Regions from separate parts of the Proteus sp. GOKU genome, predicted to be linked through region 3. Evidence: predicted binding sites of a transcription regulator. Region 3 holds the regulator's gene; each other region holds the start of a gene.
What was found. The regulator CRP, encoded in region 3, controls carbon source genes, mostly activating them, when cyclic AMP is high. The targets are predictions, from matches to a motif close to ATGTGANNNNNNTCACAT.
Positions count from the first base shown of each region.

Region 1: the regulator CRP is predicted to act here: its motif matches at 1,077-1,094, upstream of EHE21_RS16075 (NupC/NupG family nucleoside CNT transporter).
Region 2: the regulator CRP is predicted to act here: its motif matches at 816-833, upstream of glpT (glycerol-3-phosphate transporter).
Region 4: the regulator CRP is predicted to act here: its motif matches at 1,328-1,345, upstream of deoC (deoxyribose-phosphate aldolase).

Region 1 covers NZ_CP034105.1:3,515,144-3,517,354, forward strand. The annotation lists gene EHE21_RS16075 (NupC/NupG family nucleoside CNT transporter) at 1-917, opposite strand, end outside; gene EHE21_RS16080 (TatD family hydrolase) at 1,271-2,053, opposite strand; gene EHE21_RS16085 (patatin-like phospholipase family protein) at 2,046-2,211, opposite strand, start outside.
Region 2 covers NZ_CP034105.1:501,294-503,504, reverse strand. The annotation lists gene glpA (anaerobic glycerol-3-phosphate dehydrogenase subunit A) at 1-630, opposite strand, end outside; gene glpT (glycerol-3-phosphate transporter) at 1,011-2,211, shown strand, end outside.
Region 3 covers NZ_CP034105.1:3,794,200-3,796,410, forward strand. The annotation lists gene EHE21_RS17320 (phosphoribulokinase) at 1-2, shown strand, start outside; gene EHE21_RS17325 (OsmC family protein) at 92-499, opposite strand; gene crp (cAMP-activated global transcriptional regulator CRP) at 813-1,445, shown strand; gene argD (bifunctional acetylornithine/succinyldiaminopimelate transaminase) at 1,540-2,211, opposite strand, start outside.
Region 4 covers NZ_CP034105.1:393,538-395,748, forward strand. The annotation lists gene EHE21_RS01920 (DeoR family transcriptional regulator) at 1-473, opposite strand, end outside; gene deoC (deoxyribose-phosphate aldolase) at 529-1,197, opposite strand; gene rbsK (ribokinase) at 1,377-2,211, shown strand, end outside.

The DNA of each region.
Region 1 (2,211 bases), 280 kb from region 3:
GGTGCAAATACCCAACCTAGCACTAGTTCTAATGAGAAATTTTCATAACCAAACCAGCCACCAATACCACCAAGGATACCATTAACTAATGCAATCAATGCAACGAAAGCAAGTAACATAGCACCGACGTTAAGCGCAAGTTGTAAACCTGAAGAGGCACCCGCAGCAGCGGCATCGATAATATTGGCAGGTTTTTCGTCTTCCGCCATTTTATCCAGCGCATCTTTTTGATCATCCGGTGTTTCTGTTTCAGGGATCAGCAATTTAGCAAAGAGTAAACCACCTGGAGCTGCCATAAAGGATGCTGTGATCAGATACTCCAACGGTACGCCCATACTCGCGTATCCAGCGAGTACTGAACCCGCAACAGAGGCTAAACCACCACACATAACCGCAAAGAGTTCTGAGGTTGTCATTCTTGCAATATAAGGGCGAACAACAAGTGGTGCTTCGGTTTGTCCAACGAAAATATTTGCAGTTGCAGACATAGATTCTGTTCGTGATGTGCCAAGTACTTTTTGTAAGCCACCACCCAGAATTTTAATAACTATTTGCATAATGCCGAGGTAATACAGCACTGCAATTAATGAAGAGAAGAACACGATAACAGGTAGTACGCGTAGGGCGAATACGAAGCCGCCACCACCAAACAACTCGAACATTTTATCTGATACTAGGCCTGCGAATAGGAAGCTCATCCCATTATTGCCGTAATCAATAACATTCTTAACGCCATCAGAAACCGCAAGAAGTACCTCGCGACCACCGTCAGAATAAAGAACGAAGGCACCTAAGCCAATCTGAATAAGGAATGCGCCACCAACTGTACGTAGTCTAATTGCACGTCGATTGCTGGAAAACAGAATGGCTATCAATATTAATGTTACCATTCCGACCAAGCTCATAATGAGTTGCATTGAAGGATCCCTGTTCACATAAAAATTTAATGGATTATCAATAATGCCCTTGCCAGAGCTTATTGACTCTTTTTGCCGGATAATTATACCTAGTCTAAGAAAAGAACCCTCAATATCCATCACAAATAGAGTCTGAAAAAAGTAACACAAAAGTCACAAATGAGAAGTTGATCACATAAACAAGAAAGAAAACGCATTTGTTGAACAGGCTAATTAGAAAAAATGCGCTTGGGATTAACAAAACGTATTTTCAATCTTAAATCGAGGGAATAAACAAACGCCCTATTCATATTAATAAGATTAAAATAAGGGGTGTTTTTAACCTTTAGATAAACCGCATTTTCATTCAAGCGCTAGGTAATATTGTTGAGCCCAAATAATTGTAGGCTATTGAGATAGAGTTGCTCTGCGATCACCTCTGGTGATCCTTGACGTAGCTCACAGAGTTGGGAAAAAACGTTCTGAATACGTTCTGGACGATTAGGTTCACCTTGAAAACCACTCACAGGCATATCAGGTGCATCTGTTTCTAGTAACAGATATTCTAGCGGTAACGAGGCAATTGCACGGCGAGTTTTTTGTGCTCGCTCATAAGTAATGGTTCCACCAACGCCAATAAAATAGCCTTGCTGAATAAACTTTTCTGCCTGTTGCAGACTTCCTGCAAAACCATGAATAACCCCTTTACGAGGCACATCATAACGGCGTAAAAGCGCACTTAGTTTATCGTGGGTTTTACGTGAATGTAGGATCACGGGTAAATCAAATTTAATCGCTAACTTAAGCTGTGCAATTAAAAATGCCTCTTGCTTCTCTAGCTGAGGATTTTCCATATAGTCATCAAGCCCAATCTCTCCAATGGCGACACAACGAGAAGCTGTTTTTAATTTTTGTTCTAATTCCAATAGATGTTGTTCAGTGTGCTCTTCAATATATAAAGGGTGTAACCCCAATGCACAATATAATTGATGATGATTATTAGCGAGCTCAGCAACAACATCAAAATTCCAACGGGCAACGGCAGGAATAATTATTTTTTCAACATGAGCTTGATGCGCTAATGACAAGCTATTGGCAATATCATCATAAAAAACTGGGAAATCAAAATGGCAGTGAGTATCAATAAATTTATTCATTCTGAATTTGCCTCACATCAGGATGTACGCTTCGAGTTCCTTGTTGAATAATAGAAGCATTCTCTGCTTTATCCGCCTTTGCTTCTTGTTCAAATAAGCTAAAGACTTTTTTATCGTGCTGTTTGAATTTTTTCTTAGAAAAGTGCTGACCAATTGTC
Region 2 (2,211 bases), 850 kb from region 3:
CCCTGCATTCGCCACTATTTGTGCACGAATTTCATACAGTTTTTTCGCTTGATGATCGTAAACTTTCACGCCTTTAACACGGTCACCTTCACGAATAAGTCCAACGACTTCATGATAAGTCAGTACTTGAGCGCCATGTTCGCGGGCATCTAACATATTTGCGGCAGTTAAACGGAAAGGATCGACAGTACCATCTGGCACTTTAACTGCACCGATCAAATTAGGGTTAACAGAAGGCTCTAAGCGAATAGCTTCTTCGGGTGAAATCGCTTGAGCATCAATACCTGCCGCTTGGCAAGATTGAATAAAGGTCTGTTGAAACTCTAAAGAATCTTCAGGTAGGGTAATAAAAAGGCCATCCGTTTTTTCAACACAATGACGAGCGACCCTTTTTAAAATCATGTTCTCTTCAATACACTCACGCGCTGACTCAGGATCTGTTACTGCATAACGCGCACCACTGTGTAACAATCCATGATTTCGACCGGTTGCACCGGTTGCAATATCATGTCTTTCTAGCAGGACGCAACGTAACCCACGGCGTGCACAGTCTCTTGCCATGCCAGCACCGGTTGCTCCCCCGCCAATAATAATGACATCAGTTTCTGTCACTGGTGAACCGCTCATCATAGAGATGCCCTCTCACATTACATTCAGCAAACGCTTATTTATTCTTTAGCGTTAATTATAGTGTATAAGATACACAAAAAATGTGGTTAATGTTTGATAATGAGCAAAAACGAAAGAGAAACGCTCACGAGTGAAAAATTAAAACCACATCTGTGATACTAATCACAAATTATTTAACAAAAAGTATTTGATAAAGTTAACATATCACTCAAAATTGCACATCTTGAAAAATTATTCGACAACTGAGTAATACCTCACAGTAAATTTGATTGTATAAGTTTACTATTAAGTTCGTTAAAGAAAATTTTTTGATAACTTCACTGTTCGTTTTGTCATTATTTAATATCAACATATTAAAATAAAAGCCATCGGAGGCTAATATGTTAAGTCTGTTTAGACCTGCGCCACATAAAGCGCGTTTGCCAAAAGAGCAGATAGATCCTGTCTATCGTCGTCTGCGTTGGCAGATCTTTATGGGGATTTTCTTCGGTTATGCTGCTTATTATTTAGTAAGAAAAAACTTTGCGTTAGCAATGCCTTACCTTGTAGAAGAAGGGTTTTCTAAAGGTGACCTAGGTTTTGCTTTATCAGGGATCTCGATTGCTTACGGTTTCTCTAAGTTTATCATGGGCTCGTTCTCTGACCGCGCTAACCCTCGTTACTTCTTACCAGCAGGTCTTATTTTAGCGTCTTTAGTGATGCTATTTATGGGCTTTGTACCATGGGCAACTTCGAGCATTATGGTAATGTTCGTTCTGTTGTTCCTTTGTGGTTGGTTCCAAGGTATGGGTTGGCCTCCTTGTGGACGTACCATGGTGCACTGGTGGTCACAGAAAGAACGTGGCGGTATCGTTTCTATCTGGAACTGTGCGCATAACGTCGGTGGTGGTTTACCTCCATTACTATTCTTATTAGGTATGGCGTGGTTTAACGACTGGAAAGCAGCGTTATATATGCCAGCATTTGCAGCAATTTTAGTTGCAATGATTGCATTCGCATTAATGCGCGATACCCCTCAATCTTGTGGTCTTCCACCGATTGAAGAGTACAAAAACGACTACCCACCTGATTATAAAGAAACAGACGAGCAAGAACTGACTGCAAAAGAAATCTTTATGAAGTATGTGTTCCCTAACAAACTTCTGTGGATGATTGCAATCGCGAACGTGTTCGTTTACTTACTGCGCTACGGCGTACTGGACTGGTCACCAACTTATCTACGTGAAGTAAAAGACTTCGCAATGGATAAATCATCATGGGCTTACTTCTTATACGAATACGCAGGTATTCCGGGCACACTGCTGTGTGGTTGGATGTCGGATAAAGTGTTCAGAGGTAACCGTGGTGCAACAGGTGTGTTCTTCATGACCTTAGTAACTATCGCAACTATCGTATTCTGGATGAACCCAGCGGGTAACCCGAATGTTGATATGGCGTGTATGTTAATCATCGGTTTCTTAATCTACGGTCCTGTTATGTTGATTGGTCTGCATGCTCTTGAGCTTGCACCGAAAAAAGCAGCAGGTACAGCAGCAGGCTTTACCGGTTTATTCGGTTACTTAGGTGGTTCTGTTGCGGCGA
Region 3 (2,211 bases):
AACCAAAATAAAATTTATCTCTATAAAAATAATATCCCATTAATTAAGGGATATTATTTTTCAAATTAAACTTTATTTTAAAATATCAAAATTAGTCGGCATCTTTTATTTCAAATGAATGCGTAATATTGGCTGCTTTTCCTAACATTAAGGAAACAGAACAATATTTTTCTGCGGATAATTGAACGGCTCGTTCTACGATTTTATCCGTTAATTCTTTACCTGAAACAATAAAATGTAAATTGATATCAGTAAATAAACGAGGGGCTTCTTCACGGCGCTCTGATGTTAATTTCACTTCACAATCAGTTACTTGATGACGCCCTTTACGTAAAATACTTACGACATCAATAGCACTACATCCACCCGCAGCAATTAATACCATTTCCATTGGGCTTGGGGCTTTATCGCCCGAATTCCCATCCATCATAATTTGATGGCCAGATGAAGATTCGCCGACAAAAGATAAATCTTCAACCCACTTAACTCGTGCTTCCATTTATTTTCCCCCTAAAGATGACAGAAACTAAAAGAGTACATTCTCATAATTCAACTAGCAATTAGCAAATAGGTTTATTATGCTGACTGCGTAAAACGAGACTTAATGCACTAATTGTGTTAAAAACAATATCTGCTTGATGATAGTGGTTAAGATCAATGCATTATTTTCTCATTTATTATAATCTACTCCATATTAACTTACCGTGTTCTCAGGAAGTTAATAGGTAAAGATAGGATTTTTAAGCACGCTGTCTCAAAAGGGAGCCTATCCGTTTTGAAAGGCTGCATTTAACGTACAGAGGATAACGCGAATGGTTCTCGGCAAGCCGCAAACAGACCCGACTCTTGAATGGTTTTTGTCACACTGCCATATTCACAAATATCCATCCAAGAGCACGCTGATCCACCAAGGTGAGAAAGCGGAAACACTTTATTATATTGTTAAAGGTTCCGTGGCTGTTCTTATTAAAGATGAAGAAGGAAAAGAAATGATCCTCTCCTACCTAAATCAGGGGGATTTCATCGGTGAACTTGGATTATTTGAAGAAGATCAAGAACGTAGTGCATGGGTTCGAGCAAAAACAGCCTGTGAAGTAGCAGAAATTTCCTATAAAAAATTCCGCCAATTAATTCAGGTTAACCCTGATATTCTGATGCGCCTTTCTGCTCAAATGGCGAACAGATTACAAACAACATCAGAAAAAGTAGGTAACCTTGCTTTCCTTGATGTAACAGGTCGTATTGCACAAACCTTATTAAACTTAGCAAAACAACCCGATGCAATGACGCATCCTGATGGCATGCAAATTAAAATTACACGTCAGGAAATTGGTCAAATCGTTGGTTGTTCACGCGAAACTGTAGGCCGTATTCTGAAAATGCTGGAAGATCAAAACTTGATCTCCGCACACGGTAAAACTATCGTCGTTTACGGGACTCGTTAAGTTTCCCCGCTCAAACAAACAATAGCCCATAACAGGGCTATTGATATACTTTTTGTGTAAACCCCATCCTCGCTGATGGGGTTTTTAGTTGCTACTACCCTTTTACAAATTCTGCGATAGCCGCTTTTAATGCCACCATTCCTTCTTGTAGCTCTTCTTGGGTAATAATTAACGACGGTGTAAAACGCATCACATCAGCTCCTGCATTTAACATCATTAAGCCATGTTTAGCAGCAAGACCGAGTAACTCTTTGGCTTTACCTTTATATTGTGGCGCTAATTGCGCACCAATCAATAAACCTTGTCCACGGATTTGCGAAAAGACCTGATACGTTTGATTGATTGACGCTAGCTCATCCACAATCCATTGATAGCGCTTTTCGACACCCTCAAGTACCTCAGGTGTATTAATTAAATCAAATGCGACATTGCCCACTGCACAAGCTAATGGATTGCCACCATAAGTTGTACCATGAGTTCCAACACCCATTGCAGAAGCTATCTCATATGTTGTTAACATCGCACTGAGTGGGAAACCACTTCCCAGCGCTTTGGCGGTTGTAATAATATCTGGTGTCACATCATAGTTCATATAGGCAAAAAGCTTGCCGGTACGCCCCATACCTGTTTGTACTTCATCAAGAACAAGCAGTGCTTGATGCTTATCGCACAACTCACGTAGCCCTCTCATAAACTCAGGCGTTGCTGCTGTTACGCCACCTTCACCTTGAACTGGCTCTAAAACAACGGCGCAAGTGTGGTCATC
Region 4 (2,211 bases), 740 kb from region 3:
AATGAATCACTCTTAGGGCGATATTCACCTCCGCAGAGTAATACGGTAGCATTTTTCTTCTGGCTTAATGCCAAAAATACACGATGAGAATAACAAATTCCGGTGAAATGCAGGTTATCGGGAATAAGCTCAATCAGTGTAGGAATAAATTGCCCATTATCGAAAAAAAGCACATCGCCGTCAGAGACCATACCTGCGGCAAGATTGGGAATATGAAGTTCTTCAGTTTGATCCGGCGTAATAATATCAGAGGATGTTGAGATTAACCCTGAATGAGGCTGAGCTAATGCAACAACGTAACCCCCTAATAATGACATCGGAAAAGGGTTTTCGGCGTCAGAACTAAGGTCGCGCCTAATTGTCATTTCAGAAACTTCAAGGATCCTCGCGGCGTCTTTAAGATGTATGCGACCTGAGCGTTTAATACATTCACTGAGGCGGCGCAAACGTTCGTGCTGTTTGGTCTCTATCACCGAAGGATCCTTGTGTTATCGAATAGCGTACTCCAAGAAAATATACGCTAAATAATTAGTAATTTGATTCAGGTGCATCTGAATCTGTTGCGATAGCGACACTTGCGCTAGCACCGATACGTGTTGCACCTGCTTTGATCATGTTTAATGCTGTTTGACGATCGCGAACACCACCTGATGCTTTCACGCCAACTTCATCACCCACTGTTTTGCGCATTAAAGCAACATGATGTTCGGTTGCGCCCATTGTACTGTATCCTGTTGATGTTTTCACAAAATCAACGCGGATCTCACGACACATTTCACAAACTAAACGTACTTCGTCGTCAGTTAATAAGCAAGTTTCTAAAATAACTTTCAGAGTTGTATTACCACAAGCTGCTTTTACTGCTTCAATATCTTGTTTTACGAAGTCTAAACGACCGCTTTTTAACATACCGATATTGATAACCATATCGACTTCTTGTGCGCCTTGACGAATAGCTTCAGCCGCTTCGAATGCTTTTGTTGCTGTTAAACCAGCACCAAATGGGAAGTCGATAACACAACATACTTTTACATCACTTCCTTTAAGGCAAGTTCTTGCTAAAGGGATGTAAGAAGTGTTAATACAAACAGAGAAGAAACCGTGTTCAGCTGCTTCAGCACACAATTTCTTGATTTGTGCTTCAGTTGTATCTGCAGCAAGAAGGGTATGATCGATATAATTAGCTAATGGACGCATAGTATATTCCTTAATAAGAAGATTGTTATTTATCACTCATGTTAGTTTGGCAACATATTAGTGCTGTTTTAACGAGATAACAATCACAAATGATATTTAAATAACATGATACTGTTATGCATCTATCAAAATGTCACTATTTTCACATTTATAAATTTCACATAAGAGTAAGAGGCGCTATGGATATCGCAGTGATTGGTTCAAATATGGTGGATTTGATCACCTATATAGATAGGATGCCAAAAGAGGGCGAAACCCTTGAGGCGCCGGCATTTAAGATTGGTTGCGGTGGTAAAGGGGCTAACCAAGCGGTTGCTGCGGCTAAATTAAATTCAAAAGTGATGATGTTAACAAAAGTTGGTGATGATATTTTCGCGGATAACACCATCATGAATTTAGAGTCTTACGGTATTAACACTCGCTATGTTGAAAAAGTGCCTGGGACAACAAGCGGTGTTGCACCTATTTTTGTGACTTCTCAATCATCAAATAGCATTTTAATTGTGAAAGGCGCTAATCAGCATTTGTCGCCAGAAGATATTGATAGAGCGACAGATAGCCTGAAAAAATGCAAAATAATTGTATTGCAATTAGAAATCCCGCTTGAAACGGTCTATCACGCTATTGAGTTTGGTAACAAACACCATATTCCTGTGTTATTTAACCCTGCGCCCGCTTCAAAAGCATTAGATCTTAATATTGCTGCTCGTTGTGACTTTTTTGTTCCTAATGAAACAGAACTGGAAATTTTGACGGGTATGCCAATCACCACAATGGATGAAATTCGTGAAGCCGCTTGTTCTTTACTACAAAAAGGCTTTAAGAATGTCATCGTTACATTAGGTGAAAAAGGTGCATTATGGATGAATGGCGAAATTGAGAAGTACATTCCTGCCATCGAAGTTGATGCAATAGATACCAGCGGGGCAGGTGATGCCTTTATTGGTTGCTTCTCTCATTATTATGTTCACACCAATAATATTGAAGAAGCATTAAATAAAGCCGTGATGTTTT